DNA from 3 places in the Microbacterium sp. WCS2018Hpa-9 genome. Region 1 is predicted to be linked to each of the others. Evidence: predicted binding sites of a transcription regulator. Region 1 holds the regulator's gene; each other region holds the start of a gene.
What was found. The regulator LexA, encoded in region 1, represses DNA repair genes until DNA is damaged. The targets are predictions, from matches to a motif close to TCGAACANNTGTTCGA.

Region 1 (3,275 bases):
GTCGTCCGCGGCTGAAGCCGACGGATTCACGGGCTCATACGCGAAGGCGTGGACGGGGCCGTGCGCGCCATCGACCAGGACCTCGGATGCCGCGGACATCCACGACGGATCCGTCGGCGTCGCTCCCGCAACCACCTCGACGTCTCCGGAGTCGACGTCGACGCACCAGACCCCGGGCGCTGTCGTCGAGCTGTTGCCCGAGAGCAGCACGCGGGAGCCTGCGACATCGTCGACGCTGACATGGCCGTCGGCGGGAATGGGGATGCGGCGGGCGCCGCCGTCCCGCTCGATGACGACCACCTCGTCGCGTCCGTTGGTGCGCACCGCGACGATGCGGCCGTCGGCGAGCGGTCGGTACCAGCGGTTTCCGAGCACCCATAGCCCGTATCCGGTGTCGGCGTCGATGTCGTCGATCCGTTCTGCGGGGCTGACCGCTCGCACGCCGTCCACGCGCTGTCGGTGCAGCGCCCAGCGACCCGACGGATCGTCCGAGTACAGGATCTCGTCGTTCTCCGTCCACTCCGGCTGCAGGGCGGCTCGCGTGGGCAGCTCTGTGCGCCCGGTGCCGTCGGAGAGCACCAGCGACGCGCGCTGCCACGGCATCCGGTCGCCCGACCATTCGACCCACGCGGCGCGCGTCCCGTCGGGAGACAGCGCCGGATGCGCGTAGAACGACTCTCCCTGCACGAGCACCTTCACCAGCGTCGGATCGTCGGCTGCTGATCCGTCGGTGGGGATCTCGACGATTCCGCGCTGGTGGGGGTCGACCGAGAGGTCCTCCCGCACGGCGAACAGCCGGCCGTTCTGCAGGCGCAGGCCGCCGTGTGCCGGCCCCGCAGGGGTGAGGGGCTCCGGAGCGCCCCCGCGTGGCATGCGATGCACCCGCTGATCCTTGGCGTCGACGAAGAACAGCGTGCCGTCGGCATCAGCCGTCCACGCCCCGCCGCCGTACTCGTGCACGCGTGACCGCGCGCTCCAGGGAGCGGGAAGGATCTCGGCGCCGTTGCAGCTGCGCACGGTCACACGCCCGCCCTCGGAGGGCACCGACTCGCCCCACCAGATGTTCTCGCCGATAAAGGCAGCACCTTCGATCCTCGGAGACGACGCGGCGATCCGGTCGGGAGTGAACGGGGAGGGCCAGGTACCGAACGGCGACGACATGATTCGAGCCTATGGTGCACCGGTGCGCCGCGTCACACAGGGGGCGGTAGTGGGCGTCGCCACCGGTCCTCTGGGAACGCGCGGTTCACGAGACCCGTGTGGAGAGGGTCAGACCGAGCGGAGCACCGCGACGATCTTGCCGAGGATGACGGACTCGTCGCCGAGGATCGGCTCGAAAGCCGAGTTCCGGGGGAGCAGCCAGGTGTGGCCGTCGCGACGCCTGAGCACCTTGACGGTGGCCTCGCCGTCGAGCATCGCGGCCACGATCTCACCGTTCTCGGCGCTGTTCTGCGAGCGCACCACGACCCAGTCGCCGTCGCAGATCGCGGCGTCGATCATCGACTCGCCCGACACCTTGAGCATGAACAGGTCGCCCTTGCCGACGAGCTGACGGGGGAGCGGGAAGATCTCCTCGACCTGCTGGTCGGCCGTGATCGGAACGCCGGCGGCGATGCGTCCGACGAGGGGGACAAGCGCGGCGTCTCCGACGGGCGTCGCCACATCGGCGGGGTTCTCACCGCTCGTCCCTGGAAGGTCGATGAGCACCTCCATCGCGCGGGTCTTGCCCGGATCGCGGCGCAGATAGCCGCTGAGCTCGAGCTGACCCAGCTGATGAGTGACGCTGGACAGCGACTTGAGCCCGACGGCGTCGCCGATCTCGCGCATGCTCGGCGGATAGCCGTAGTGACTGATCGACGTCTGGATGACCTCGAGGATCGCCATCTGCTTAGGGCTCAGGCTCTTGCGGCGACGAGTGCGCGGGGCATCGGCCTCGGGGGCGGAGTTGTCGCTCATGGTGCTCCTCAGGTGTGCGATCCGGCGTCTCAGTTCGAATGTCGGAGGCCCGTGGTGGGGTGTTCCTATCGAAACCGTATCCGAGAAACGCGCCGATGTGGAAGATCTGTTCGAGCGTGTCGGCCGATTCTCCTACTTCTGTTTCGAAGAACGCTTGACAGATGTTCGAATTCGAAGATAACTTCGGTACGTAGCTTCGCATCCACGGCTCCCGGCCGAGGCGCGGATGCGAACGCTACGCCAACTTCACCGCTCACGCGGTAGATGCAGAGGAGCACGACATGAGCACCATCACCTTCAGCAGTGCAGCAGTCCTTCCGGCTCGTCCGGCGACGCGGCTCCGGCTGACGGCGCGTGGTCGACGCGTCGTGCTCTCGGTCGCCGCAGTGCCCCTCGCCATCGGAATCGCGTTCGCCGCGCTCAGCGGCGGAAGCGCGATGGCATCGGGCGAGCAGGCCGCGACGGCGACGTTCGCCACAGTGACCGTGATGCCGGGCGACACCCTGTGGTCGATCGCCGAGAGCATCGCCCCCGGGGCCGACCCGCGCGACGTGATCGGTGACATCACGCGTCTGAACCTGCTGCGTGGCGGCGAGCTGCAGATCGGTCAGGAGCTCGCGATTCCGGCGCAGTACTCGGAGTGAGTCCCGCCTCCACCGGTCGGCGGAGTGGAGCGGGCGAGTTCACCTTCATACTCGGACGCCACGGGCATCCGCAGGGCGAACGCGGCCTACCATGGGAAGGGTGACTGCATCACTTGACGACCTGCCGCTTCGCGACGATCTCCGGGGGCTCACCCCGTACGGAGCACCGCAAGCGCCTCTCCCGATCGCACTGAACGTCAATGAGAACACGCATCCGGTTCCGGACGCCGTGGCCAGCGACATCCTCGACGACATCGCGGTCGCGCTCCGAGACGTCAACCGCTATCCGGATCGTGAGTTCACCACACTGCGCGAGGGCTTCGCCGAGTACCTCGGCCACGGTCTCGAACCCGCCCAGATCTGGGCGGGCAACGGGTCGAACGAGGTCCTTCAGCACGTCCTCCAGGCGTTCGGGGGGCCGGGTCGCACGGCGTTCAGCTTCAGCCCGACCTACTCGATGTATCCGCTGATCTCGAAGGGGACCGGAGCACGGTGGGTCGCCGGCACCAGGCAGCCCGACTACACGATCACGCCTGACGAGGCCGCGGCACAGGTCAGAGATGTCGACCCCGATGTCATCCTCCTGTGCTCCCCGAACAATCCGACGGGCACACCGCTCGGCCTCGACGTGGTCGAGGCGGTCTACGAGGCATCGACGGGAGTCGTGATCGTCGA
Region 2 (3,275 bases), on a different contig from region 1:
GCCGTCTGTTGAGCCGCAGAGCCCGCCCGCAGCCCACTGCCCGTTGCAATCGGAGGTAGCCATCGGAAGGTTGTGAGGCACGATGAGCATCGAGATAGCTAGAAGACTCGTCGCGAGCTTGCGAGCTAGCATTCTTCTCCGTCGACCAGATTCGAGTTGGAAATCAACAACTCGCGGCGGGGGCCGACGAACACAACCTCAAGAGGTAACCGAGTCGGGCGATCCGAAGGAGTCACGTCGGCTCCTTCGCCATCGATCACGCGCGTCTGGCTCACATCAAGGCAGACGAACGCGGTGACCGTGGCTACGGCAGCGTCAAGGTTTGCAGAGTCGCCGTTGAAGCTATCAACGATTCCCTCGCCGTTGAATCGCAACTGTTGCTCTTCGAAGTAACGGCCCGCCTCCAGATGGCTTTCGAGTGCAAGGCCAGAGAGGTACTGCCCGGGATCTGCTGAGCCGCCGACGATCCGTTCTTCGTTCAGCGCATCGTTGTACGCCCGGTACACCTCTTCCGCTGCGGCGAAGGCCTCCGCTTCGCTGGCAAAGGCAGGCGTCGGCGTGGGAACCGGAGAGGGCTCCGGTGCGCACCCGAGCAGCTGGCCGAGTGTGATCGCGACGATCACGACCGCCGCACCAGTTCTGCGCGCCGTCATCACTGTCTCATCCCGGGAGCAGCTGTCGATGTCGGTCGGGCCGGGAGCGTTGACGAGGGTCGCGAGCGAGAAGGGGTCACCGCGCCACCGTAATGAAGCCAGCGGGTGTCGCGGGGGAGTTATCCACACCCTCAGAGCCTTCGTCAGAACGGCGCGCGTGCAGCATCCTCTGCCACGGTAAAGGTCACCGTGTTCGGTGCAGGGGGAGTGTCGACGTAGGTTCGGCCGGTGGGACTCGTCCACTCCACGACCCCGCCGGGTTTCTGCTCGACGTGCCAGGGGGAGTGGTGTTTCAGAACGTGATGTCGGCGGCAGAAGGACGCGAGGTTCGTGTCGCAGGTCGCGCCACCTGTCGACGCCGCGTGATTGTGGTCGAGATCGCATTTGCGCGCCACGATCCCGCAGGTGGGGAAGCGACATCGTTGATCGCGCGCCCGCAGGTGCCGGCGCAGGTGACGGCTCGGTCGATATCGATCGACGGCGAGCACTCGACCGCTGATCGGATGCGTCAGCACCCTGTCCCACCCCTTCGTCTGGCCCGCCACGGTGCGTGCGGTGTTGACATCGATCGGGGTCCGACCATCGAGCTCGGCGGACGGTGCCGAATCGGCATCAGGCGCCGCACCAGCGTCGGCATCCATCAGCGTCGTCACCGGCACGGTGATCTCGATCCGGGCACTGATGGCTCCGAGCAGTCCGTCTTCGCTGTCGTGACCCGTCGGCTGCCCGCTGAGCACGAGATCGGCGAGCAGATCGGCACGGATCTCATCGACCGTCCGATCATCCGGCTCGAACTCGCTGCCATCGCGAGCCGCCTGTCGCTTCGCGCGAAGGTTCTCGTTGCGGAGCGCATGCGCCATCTGCGACAGACGGTCGAACATGCCGTGGACGAGCGCGGCAGGCGCGTGCGTGTGCAGCGCCGCCATCCCGTCTTCGCCATCCGTCACCCATACGCGTCGCTGAGACCTCGCTCGCCGGTGCCTCTCCGACACGGTCGTCGGAGCGAATCGCTCGGCCACGCGCCGCGCCAGTGCGCGCAGACGGTTGGGCGACTCCGCCTCGGCGATCGGAAGGATGACCGCGGAGTACTTCTCACGATCGCTGGGCGACTCGATACCCGACCCCGCGTCGACGATCACCCGAGAATGAGCCGGGCTGATCCGCCCAGCCCCCTGCGCCGCCCACACGGCCGGAAACTGGTCGACCAGCAGCTCTGCGGCCGCCATCCGCCGCTCGATCGTGCGATCGCTGACGCGCTGCACGGCACCGATTTCGGCAGCCACGGTGCGAAGAGAGTGGTCACCTCGATCAGGGTGATCGCCCTGCTTGGCGATGTCGACCGCCAGCCGTCCGGCGATGGCCAGCAACCCGTCGCGCGCGGCGCTCATGCTGCTCAGCGTCGCCTCCGCGACCTGCAGCGCGTCGACGAGATCGGCGAGTGTCGCCATCTGCGCATCCGTCGCGTCGAGCAGTGCTGTCATGTCCTCAAGTAGATCAGGAGCCACCGACATTCGAAGATAAATACGAGACATTCCGTCTGGGACATGATTACGAAAAGATAACGAACGGTGCCACACTGGCGGGATGCTCCTCCACGCGATCGACACCGGAACAGGCCCCGGCACTGTGCTTCTGCTCCACGGGATGATGGGGTCATCCGACAGCTGGTGGCGCGTGATACCACCGCTCGCAGCCAATGGCCACCGCGTGATCGCTCTCGATCTGCCCGGTCACGGCCTGTCGCAACGTGACCCGCACCTGACGATCGAGCAGGCGGCGGGCTCAGTGGTCGAGACGGTCCAGCATCTCGACGCGGGGCGCCCGCTCGCAGCCATCGGCCATTCCTACGGCGCGACGGTCCTCGCCGCGGCCGCCGAGATGCTGCAGCCCGACCTGGCTGTCTATGTCGATGCGACGCTCTCTCTGACCGGGGGTCACGACCGCGCGGCACTCAGGGCGCAGTACGAGCGCGACCGCGGAGCGCGCTTGTCTCCGCAAGATCTACTCGCATCCCGCCCCTTCTACTCCGCGCAGGATGCCGAGGTGGAGGCTCGTGCCGCCGCGCTCTTCGATCCGGCGACGACCGCATCCATCTCGTGCGATACGGATCACTCCTGGCTCCCCGGAGCCGATTCGATCGTCGTGCGTGCAGACCCGAGCGCGTGGGTCAGCGACGACGACGCCCGCAGATTCGCGGCGAACGGCGCCGATGTCCGCAGCATCCCCGGGGCCGCGCACACCGTCTGGTTCAGCCATTTCGACGAGTTCACCGCATCCCTCCCCGAACTCTTCGGTCCACCGGCGCCGCGCACGCTGTCGTAGCCTCGGACCATGACGACCGCGACCCCACCCTCGAGCGCGGTCCTCGTGGAGTTCGGAGTCTCCGCCGAGCACCACGAGCAGCTCCACACCCTCCCCGGTGGACGCGGTCTGACCTGGCGTGCGGCCGATACAGTCCTGCGCCCCTCGGCCGGAGACGGCGAGACGCTGTGGAAGGCGGACGTCCTCGCGCATCTGCCGCACACCTGGGCATTCCGCACGCCGCGCCCGATCCCGTCGGCATCCGGAGCGTGGACGATCGACGGGTGGGAGGCCTGGCAATGGCTGCCCGGTCACGCGGAT
Region 3 (3,275 bases), on a different contig from region 1:
TCTACGAGCGGTTGCCCGACGCTGCCGCGGGGGCTCGAGGCCCTCGCCTGCGTCAGTCCGAGTCGACGAATCGGACCCCTGATGACGACGAGCCGAAAGAGGCCTCTGCAAGGGCCGACTTCGCAGCTGTCATCGCGATCGATCCGTTGTATCCGCGGCGAGACAGCTGACCGACCAGGCGCCGCAGCGCTGTATCGCCGTCGAGGCGAGACATCGCTCGTGCTTTCGAGCGGGCGTACTCGAGGGCACGCTCGGCGTCATCGTCGGGAACGTCGTCAAGAGCCGCATCGATCACATCGCGAGGAATGCCGCGCTGCGAGAGCGCCCTCGACAGCGCAACCCGACCCTGTCCCTTACGGTCGATTCCGGACATCACCAGCTGGCCGGCGAGGAGTGCGTCGTCGAGGTAGCCCCGTCGACAGAAATCATCGATCACGTCGTCGATCGAACCCGCATCGAGCCGCTCGGCGTTCTTCTCATAGCCCCTCAGCACCATCCGCGCCTCTGACAGAGAGAGCGATTTGGTCCGCAGTTTGCGGACGAGGAGCTCCTCTGCGTCGGCGCGCAATTGAGAGGGATCGACGCCCACGACATCGGCGGACTCCGCATCCTGCGACTGCAACGCGCGCAACCGCGGTACGGACCGAGCCGCTGCACCCCGAGCAGGATGTCGTTCGCTGGGCCCACGGGAGTCGGTGGATACGACCGGCTTCGAATCGCGGGTCGAATCTCCCTCAGTCGACTTCCACACCCCGGTGCGGGCCGCCGAACGAGTCGTCACGTCATCGGCCTCGGGGGCTTCCCGGTCGACCGACTTCGCACTTGTGTCGTCACGACCGAAGAGAGGGATGATGGGGGCGAGCTGCTCAGGCCCGCCCCCGCCATCACTCATGGTTCACTCCGGTTGCTCCGCAACCGCGAACCATCACGCTCATGCCGGACGGCGCTCGGCAAGCTCGTCGGCAGGCGCCTCGGTGGCTCCTCCGATGCCGAGCTTCTGCTTGATCTGCGTCTCGATCGCAAGCGCGACATCGGGGTTCTTGAGCAGGAACGATCGCGCGTTCTCCTTGCCCTGGCCCAGCTGATCGCCGTCGTAGGTGTACCACGATCCGGACTTCTTCACGATGCCGTGCTCGACACCGAAGTCGATCAGGCTGCCCTCTCGCGAAATGCCGATGCCATACAGGATGTCGAACTCCGCCTGCTTGAAGGGCGGAGCCATCTTGTTCTTCACCACCTTGACCCTGGTGCGGTTTCCGACTGCGTCGGTGCCGTCCTTCAGCGTCTCGATGCGACGGATGTCCATGCGGACCGACGCGTAGAACTTCAGCGCCTTTCCACCCGCGGTGGTCTCAGGCGATCCGAAGAAGACACCGATCTTCTCGCGCAGCTGGTTGATGAAGATCATCGTGGTGTTCGTCTGGTTGAGTCCACCCGTGAGCTTTCGCAGCGCCTGTGACATCAGTCGAGCCTGCAGACCCACGTGCGAGTCGCCCATCTCGCCCTCGATCTCGGCACGAGGCACGAGAGCCGCGACGGAGTCGATGACGATCAGATCGATGGCGCCGGAGCGGACGAGCATGTCCGCGATCTCGAGAGCCTGCTCACCCGTGTCGGGCTGCGAGACGAGAAGCGCGTCGATGTCGACACCGAGCTTCGCGGCGTAGTCGGGGTCGAGCGCGTGCTCGGCATCGATGAATGCGGCGATCCCGCCGGCGCGCTGTGCGTTCGCGATCGCGTGCAGCGTGAGTGTCGTCTTACCCGAGGATTCGGGACCGTAGATCTCGACGATTCGTCCACGCGGGAGGCCTCCGACGCCGAGGGCGACGTCGAGAGCGATGGAGCCGGTCGGGATGACGGCGACAGGTGCGCGTTCGTCACTGCCCAGTCTCATGACCGAGCCCTTTCCGAACTGACGGTCGATCTGGGCGAGGGCTGTCTCGAGGGACTTCTCGCGGTCAGCGGGTGATGGCATGACGGGCTCCTTATGCTCGCGTGGTGCCGCCTGTAGGCTGTCGCGGTCCTCCCGGCTGGGCGGAACTCTCCGACAAGGCGTATGGCTCTTCGGCTTGCTGTTCACCGTACGAGGCACCTCGGACATTGCGTCGTCAGCTCCGCGAAACAGGGAGAACACCGTCTCTGAACCACTTGTGCAGAAGACTACGCCCGTTTCGAACACATATTCGACGACACGCCGTCACGGCGTGTCGTTAGTCGAACGCGCGTCGAACGCCTCAGTCGGTCAACGCTTGCGCGGCTCGAGGCGCCCAGCGCCGTGCCGTCGCTCGTGGGGCACATCGGTCTCGGCGCACAGCGCCAACCAGATGTCGCGCGGCGGAACGCCGGCATCCAGCGCCTGGTCCGCAGTACGGCCGGCGAGCTGGGTCAGAATCAGGTCGCTGATGAGAGACGACCCTCGACCGCCGAATTCCGCGTCGACCGCGCGGAGGAACTCACTGCGACGCATCAGAGGCTGAAGTGGATCCGAAGCTCAGTGGAGCGAGAGCTCTGGCTCGATGGAAGCCACGAGGTCGTCGGGAACGACATCGGGGAAGACCTGGATGCCCTCGAGGACGGAGATGCGATCGCCGACCTCTCGCATGATGATCGAGATGGGAACGTCCAGAGCATCGGCCACCGAGGCGAGGATCTCGCTCGAGGCCTCCTTCTGGCCCCGCTCGACCTCGCTGAGATAGCCGAGTGCCACAGATGCCTTGCTCGCAACCTGCCGGAGCGTACGCCCCTTCTGCAGGCGGAAGTCCCTCAGCACATCGCCGATTTCCTGTCGTACAAGAATCATCGGAACCTCCTCCCAGATCGCCTTCTCGAGGTCTCCCTCGAGAAGACCGCCAGTCTAGTCCTACCGACCTTCACAAAATCTACCTTCGCACGCTGTGCTTTCGGTGTGAGCACATAGGAGATAACGGGACGCACGCGTCGACTATTCCCGGACGACCCGTGCGAGCATCTCGACGGCCGCATCGACCGCCTGAGCCCGCACCCGTGCGCGATCGCCGTCGAACCTGAAGACCTCGCTCACGGAGCGATCAGGGGTCACGACGGCGATGTGCACCGTGCCGACCGGCTGACCGTCGGGGGAATCCGGTCCGGCGATCCCCGTGGTCGAGACGCCCACGTCGGCAGGCACTCCCGAGATCTCCATGGCTCGGCGCGCCCCCGCCGCCATCTGCAGCGCGACGCCGCGGTGCACCGGCCCGTGCGCATCGAGCAGGCCGTCGTCGACGCCCAGCAGCGTGTGTTTCACCGGGGTGGCG

Region 2: a site for LexA is predicted at 2,165-2,180, ahead of RQG82_RS14455 (DUF222 domain-containing protein). Genes of this name have one in related genera too.
Region 3: a site for LexA is predicted at 2,172-2,187, ahead of recA (recombinase RecA). Genes of this name have one in related genera too.

What each region holds. Positions count from the first base shown of each region.
Region 1 covers NZ_JAVTIY010000012.1:56,344-59,618, forward strand. The annotation lists gene RQG82_RS19170 (prolyl oligopeptidase family serine peptidase) at 1-1,161, opposite strand, end outside; gene lexA (transcriptional repressor LexA) at 1,270-1,956, opposite strand; gene RQG82_RS19180 (LysM peptidoglycan-binding domain-containing protein) at 2,238-2,600, shown strand; gene RQG82_RS19185 (histidinol-phosphate transaminase) at 2,692-3,275, shown strand, end outside.
Region 2 covers NZ_JAVTIY010000006.1:290,766-294,040, forward strand. The annotation lists gene RQG82_RS14445 (hypothetical protein) at 1-63, opposite strand, end outside; gene RQG82_RS14450 (hypothetical protein) at 126-653, opposite strand; gene RQG82_RS14455 (DUF222 domain-containing protein) at 797-2,134, opposite strand; gene RQG82_RS14460 (alpha/beta fold hydrolase) at 2,238-2,975, shown strand; gene RQG82_RS14465 (hypothetical protein) at 2,985-3,275, shown strand, end outside.
Region 3 covers NZ_JAVTIY010000001.1:435,663-438,937, forward strand. The annotation lists gene RQG82_RS02280 (regulatory protein RecX) at 53-892, opposite strand; gene recA (recombinase RecA) at 932-1,975, opposite strand; gene RQG82_RS02290 (DUF3046 domain-containing protein) at 2,243-2,467, opposite strand; gene RQG82_RS02295 (helix-turn-helix domain-containing protein) at 2,492-2,800, opposite strand; gene RQG82_RS02300 (CinA family protein) at 2,942-3,275, opposite strand, start outside.